DNA from 3 places in the Turicibacter sp. St.80E1 genome. Region 2 is predicted to be linked to each of the others. Evidence: predicted binding sites of a transcription regulator. Region 2 holds the regulator's gene; each other region holds the start of a gene.

Region 1 (2,283 bases), 400 kb from region 2:
TTCATATCCTTGATCAAGAACTGCTTCTGATTGCGGTAATTTTTTAACTCGATCAATTGAATCCCCTACTGCATAATAAATATGAGATTGACCCTCTTTCATACGTGATACATATTCAGATAGAGTGACTAATTTATCTTCGTAAGAAGAAGTAAACATTAATAAATCTTGTAATACCTCTTTATTTGCACCAAAATCCGAATAAACCCCATATTTTAATTGACGACCAAATGATTGGTAGAACGTTTCATATTTTTCACGGTCATTTTTAATCATTTTTTCTAATTCATTTTTAATTTTTGTTTTAATATTTTTCGCTATTAACTTTAACTGACGATCATGTTGTAAGATTTCTCGTGAGATATTTAATGATAAATCCTCTGAGTCTACAATTCCCTTTACAAAGCTAAAGTAATCGGGTAATAAATCCGCACATTTATTCATGATTAAAACACCGCTTGAATATAACTCTAACCCTTTTTCATATTCCGTTGTGTAGAAATCATATGGCATTTTTTCAGGAATATATAAAATAGCTTGATAGCTAACATTCCCATCAACACTTAAATGAACATGAGCTAATGGATCGTCAAATCCAAAATGTTTCTCGTGATAAAAAGCTTGATAATCAGCATCAGTCAATTCGCGTTTATTCTTTTTCCAAATTGGAACCATGCTATTCACTGTTTGCTCTTCTGTAACTTCTTCGTATTCATTCTCTGTTCCTTCTTTTAATTGCGAATGTGTGATATCCATTTTAATTGGATAACGAATAAAGTCAGAGTATTTTTTGATAATTGCTTTTAATTTGTATGGATCTAAATATTCATCGAAATTCTCATCTTCGGTATTTTCTTTAACTGTTAGGATAATATCTGTTCCCACAGATTCCTTTTCGCATGGTTCAATCACATAACCATCTGCACCGCATGACTCCCACTTATAGGCTGTCTCTGCCCCTAATGCTTTTGAAATCACCGTTACCTTGTCCGCCACTAAGAATGCAGAATAAAAACCAACACCGAATTGACCAATGATATCATGTCCGTCTTCTAATTCTGTATCTTTTTTAAACTGTAACGAACCACTCTTTGCAATGACTCCTAAATGCTCGTCTAATTCCGCTTCTGTCATCCCAATTCCAGTATCCGAAATTTTAATTTGGCGCTTTGCCTCATCAACCGTAATTTTAATAAAATAATCTTCCGAATTGAAACTTAAATTGTGATCCGTTAGTGCTCGATAGTAAAGTTTATCAATAGCATCACTTGCATTTGAAATTAATTCTCGCAAGAAAATCTCGCGATGCGTATAAATCGAGTTGATCATTAAATCAAGTAAACGTTTTGATTCTGCCTTAAACTGTTTCAATTGAATCGCTCCCTCTTGTTTTATCACTCGTTAAGTAAGAGTGCTAATATAATCTACTCTTTTTATATCATACCCCTATTGGTGTGTCAATCTTTTTTAAGAAAAATTAACCTTCCGTTATTCTCCCAACCCACTTTCTTTAAATTTATCACTAAATCCTGACATCAAGCGGTTGAGCGGTTTTTTCAAGAAAACTGAGACGAGAATAGCTACTATAATATAAGTACTTAGAATTACTATATCTCTAGATAAAACACTTTGAACAACCCCACCTATTGATTCTCGTGCAAACGAAATGGCATAAGTAAACGGTAAAAACGGATAAATGATTTGGAAAAATTTAGGAGTTAATTGGATAGGGAAGGTTCCTCCAGAACCCGCTACCTGTAAAACGAGCAGAATAATCGAAACAACTTTTCCGACATTTCCAAAAACAGAGACAAGTGAGTAAATAATGAATGTAAAAACGACACTTGTGAACAAGATACCGCCCACAAATAAGAGTGGATTCATACAATAAATTTTCAATAGGTATAAATCCCCTAATGCGATAATTAATCCTTGAAGAAGTGCAATACTTAAAAATAATAGTAATTTACCAAAGTATTCTTCGCTTTTTTTATACTCTCCTCTTGCATGCACCGCTAACATCGAAATTAACAATGTCATTCCGACCCATTGAGCAAGTACACTATAAAATGGCGTCATCGCTGTTCCATAATTATGCATTGGGAATAACGTTTCTTCAACTAACTCAACAGGTGTAGCCATAAAGCTTTCACGTTGAGCAATTCCTTCTTGAATGAGCGTTAATACTTCCTGTAACCCTTCACTACTGTTTATTTCTCCAAGTTTCTCTGTCAACGTTTGTAGTTTTTCCTCTGCCTCTGGAAGCTTTCCATTAATATACTC
Region 2 (2,283 bases):
ACTTGACGTTCGTCACCTTTAAATGAAACAACAGATGGTGTTGTACGAGAACCTTCTGGATTCGCAATAACCTTAGCTTCTCCACCTTCCATTACAGAGACACATGAATTTGTTGTTCCTAAATCGATACCAATAATTTTACCCATAGAGATTCATCCTCCTAATCTATTTTTATTCGCTTACTTTCACCATCGACGGGCGAATCACGCGATCTTTTAACTTATATCCTTTTTGTAACTCTTGTAAAACAATACCTGAAGCTACACCTTCAACAGACTCCTGCATCACCGCTTGGTGAACAGTTGGATCGAAAGCCACACCTTCTGCTTCGATGACTTCAACGCCTTCTTGTTTTAACGCCTCTACAAGTTGAGCGTGAATCATCTTAAAGCCTGTTAAAAATGTTTTTGTACTTTCATCTTCAACGGTTGTCGCTAAAGCGCGCTCAAAGTTATCAATCGCTGGAATAATGCTTGTTACGATTGATTGGGAACGATACTTCATTTCACGTGTACGTTCTTCATTCATTCGACGTTTAAAGTTTTCAAGCTCAGCAGCATTTCTTAATAATTGATCTTTTAAATCTTCAATTTGTTGCTTTAAACTTTCTGTTTCCGAAACTTCTTCAACAACTTCTGTTGTCTCTTCATTTTCTTGACAACACGTTGATTCATTTTCTTCGATAGTTGTTTCGTCTAATTCCTCAACTGATTGGGCTTCCTTATTCAATCGTCCCACCTCCTATTTATATAAATCAGACATAATGCGAGCGACCTGTTCTAACAGAGGAATAATCTTGCGATATTCCATTCGAGTGGGTCCCAAAACGGCAATCTTACCAAATTCATAATCATTAATTTGATAAGGAACTGTAATGAGTGTACAATCCTCCATCGCCTTAATCTCATTTTCCTGTCCAATTTTGACCGTTAATTGGTGGCTATCTTCATCGGCCTCTATCACTTTAACAATTTCGTCGGCTTCTATCATATTAAATAAATGATAAGCTTTATCTAAATCGTTAAATTCGGGTTGCTTCAGTATATTTGATTTTCCACTTAAAATATAGTTATGTTGATTTAATGACTGAGTCAAAAGTTGTAACATGGCATACATAATCTCTTCCTTATAAGAAATGAAATCATGCAGTTGATTTTCAAAACTCTCAGTCAATTTTTCTTGAACCCGACCGATGTATTCACCGACTAATAATTCATCGAGCGCCTTAATAATAGTCTCCATTCGTGCAATGTCCATATCTTCAGGTAATGTAACTGTTCGGCTTTCAACATGCCCTTGATCCGTAATTAAAACAAATACCGCTTGGCGTGCAGAAATTGGAACAAACTGAATTTTTTTCACCCGACTGTAATCCCTAGAGGGACCAAGTAAAATAGACGTATAATTTGTTAAGCTTGATAGGAGACGCACCGCTTCTTTAATTGTGGTTTCGCGCTCAAATTGTTTTTGTTCTAACAATTGTTTAAATATTCCTACCTCTGGTGTCGTTTCTATTGGTTCTTGATTGATGATAAAATCTACATAATAACGATAACCCTTTTGACTAGGAACACGTCCACTTGATGTATGAGTTTTTTCAATAAATCCTAAATCCTCTAAATCAGCCATATCATTACGGATAGTAGCCGCGGAGAAATTCAAATCCTCCTTTTTAGAAAGGACCCTAGAACCAACAGGTTGTGCAGTCTGTATGAACTCTTCTACAATTGCCTTTAAAACTAATATCTGCCGTTCTGTTAGCAATGTAAACACCTCTTTTAGCACTCCTCATCATCAAGTGCTAATACAATTATATATCTTCCTATTAGCACTGTCAACAATTAAGTGCTAATTTTTTTATTTTCTATTTCATTTTATTCTTTTACCCTATCCCCTCCGTTTAAACATAAAAAAAGAGGCTACTTCTTCAGTATATCCTCTTTTTTCTTTTTTATTATTTATTTGTTTCAATTAATGATAATAATGAAGCTTTTGGTTGGAAACCTACCGTTTGTTGAATAGCTTGACCATCTTTAAACAAAATTAATGTTGGAATTGACATGACTTGATATTCTGCTGCCACTTCTTTACAATGATCAACGTTAACTTTTACAACCTTCGCTGTTTTTTCAACTTCCTGTGCTAATTCGTCTAAAACAGGAGCGATCATTTTACAAGGCCCACACCAATCGGCATAAAAATCAACTAATACTAATCCATCTGCAATTTCATTTGCAAATGACTCTTCTGTCGCATGAATAACTGACATCTATATTCCTCCTC
Region 3 (2,283 bases), 450 kb from region 2:
GTATTCCACGTGAGTATGTAGAAGGATTTGTTAAATTATTAAATCCAATTGCTCCTCATATGACGGAGGAAATTTGGTCTGTTCTTGGTCATGAAAATACAGTGACTTACGAAGCATGGCCAACTTATGATGAAGCGAAGTTAGTATCTGATACAATCACAATTATCGCTCAAGTTAATGGTAAATTACGTGCACGTATCGATGTTGCGGCGAATATTTCAAAAGAAGAAATGTTAGAATTAGCAATGGCTCATGAAAATGTTCAAAATTTCGTAGCGGGTAAAGAAATTGTTAAAACAATTGCTGTTCCTAAAAAATTAGTGAATATTGTTGTAAAATAAGAAGAAAAGCTCATGGATTTTATCCATGAGCTTTTTTTTACTTCTGCGTTAAGATATATTCGTGAATATAGTGGGCAACCCCACTCTCTTTATTAGATTTTGTGGTCGCATTTGCGACTTCTTTTAGCTTATCAATCGCATTATCCATCGCGACACCTGTTCCAGCATACGTCAGCATCTCAATGTCATTATCACCATCTCCAAAAGCAATAATATCTTTTTGTTCGATGTTGAAATGTTTTGCTAGTTGCTCAATCGCTGTTGCTTTGTTCGTATCTGATTTAAATACTTCAATAATGTTGGCATTATCGCCATCCCAGTTTCGGCAGGTTACGATGTCACCGTAGTTTTCACGAAGGAAAGACATGACCTTCTCGGTACATCCTTCTTTAGCTTCTAATATAAATCCATTTGGATGTTCGTCTAATGTTTCTTTAAATGGACCATATTTAACAGATGTGCATGATTCGATATGGAACCAATCGCGAACACTATCCCCTTGATTTAACACATAGAGATGATCTTTGTATTCGCAGTAGGCATTAACGATAAGATCTTTCAGTTCTGAGTCAAAGAGCGTGATGATGACTTCTGTTGGAATTTGGGCAACGATGTCGGAAAAGTTCTCATTTTCTGGATGATGTATATATGCCCCATTAAAGTTAATAATAGGGGTATCAAGTCCTAATTCTTTATAGAAGTGGACTGACGCACGTGCTGGGCGTCCTGTTGCAATGACGACAATATGTCCCTCTTCTTTAGCTTTCATTAAAGCTTCTTTGGTTTTTGGGTCGAGTGTTTCCCAGTTCTGCAAAGCTGTACCATCTAAGTCTGTGACAATTAATTTTCTAGTTTCCATTGAAACACCTCCATTTAATTATCATATCATAGTTGGTTATGAAGTTAAATAAAGTTATTGAGAGGCTATTAAATCTATTAGTTATGGAGATAATTGTTAGTTTATAAATAAAAACGCTATTATTAAAAATTATTAGCACTCTTATTGACTGAGTGCTAAAACAGGCGTATAATAAAAGTATCATCAGAAATGATGAAGGATTGGAGTGATGATTATGAATATTAATAAAATGACTGAAAAGTTGCAACAGGGGTTAGTTGGTGCACAGTCTCTTGCGTCTTCGTTACATCACCAAGAGATTGATACCCCGCATTTGTTAACGACTTTATTACAAGATCATGACGGATTAGCTGCTCGTGTTTTTACAAAGGCAGGTTATCCTTTAAATAATATATTAGATTCATTGAAGCAAATGTTAGATAAAAAGCCCTCTGTGACAGGTGCCACAGGAGATCCTTACGTATCGGCTGATTTAAATCGAGCGTTATTAAAAGCTGATGATTATGCGCGCGCATGGAAAGATGATTATTTATCGATTGAACATGTGTTGCTCGCGATGCTCGAATCGAAAGATTATCAGATGAAGCAATTAATTAAAGAATATGGAATTAAGGAAAAAGAACTAAAAGAAATTATTTCACAGATTAGGGGGAATTCAAGAGTGATGACACAAAATCCAGAAGCAACTTATGAAGTGTTAGAAAAATATGGACGTGACCTTGTTGAGGATGTTAAGTCAGGTAAAATTGATCCTGTCATCGGGCGTGATGAGGAAATTCGTCGTGCTATTCGAATTTTATCGAGAAAGACTAAAAATAATCCTGTTTTAATCGGTGAACCTGGGGTCGGTAAAACGGCTATCGTTGAGGGATTAGCTTGGCGTATTGTGAGACAGGATGTTCCTGAAAGTTTAAAAGATAAAGTGATTTTTGAGTTAGATTTAGCAGCACTTGTTGCAGGTGCTAAATACCGTGGGGAATTTGAAGAGCGTTTAAAAGCAGTATTAAATGAGGTTAAAAATAGTGATGGACGCATTATTCTATTTATTGATGAGATTCATACGATTGTTGGGGCAGGTCGTAC

Evidence for each region. Region 2 encodes HrcA, which represses chaperone genes, less so after heat shock. Its sites were predicted from a motif close to TTTTAGCACTNNNNNNNNNNNAGTGCTAAAA; they were not measured.
Region 1: a site for HrcA is predicted at 1,390-1,420, ahead of htpG (molecular chaperone HtpG). Genes of this name have one in related genera too.
Region 3: a site for HrcA is predicted at 1,331-1,361, ahead of clpB (ATP-dependent chaperone ClpB). Genes of this name have one in related genera too.

What each region holds. Positions count from the first base shown of each region.
Region 1 is NZ_AP039386.1:1,426,788-1,429,070, forward strand. Features, by position in the region: gene htpG (molecular chaperone HtpG) at 1-1,371, opposite strand, end outside; gene AC6I0I_RS06925 (YhgE/Pip domain-containing protein) at 1,489-2,283, opposite strand, start outside.
Region 2 is NZ_AP039386.1:1,029,993-1,032,275, reverse strand. Features, by position in the region: gene dnaK (molecular chaperone DnaK) at 1-146, opposite strand, end outside; gene grpE (nucleotide exchange factor GrpE) at 172-738, opposite strand; gene hrcA (heat-inducible transcriptional repressor HrcA) at 742-1,773, opposite strand; gene trxA (thioredoxin) at 1,955-2,269, opposite strand.
Region 3 is NZ_AP039386.1:580,027-582,309, forward strand. Features, by position in the region: gene leuS (leucine--tRNA ligase) at 1-341, shown strand, start outside; gene AC6I0I_RS02650 (Cof-type HAD-IIB family hydrolase) at 379-1,200, opposite strand; gene clpB (ATP-dependent chaperone ClpB) at 1,415-2,283, shown strand, end outside.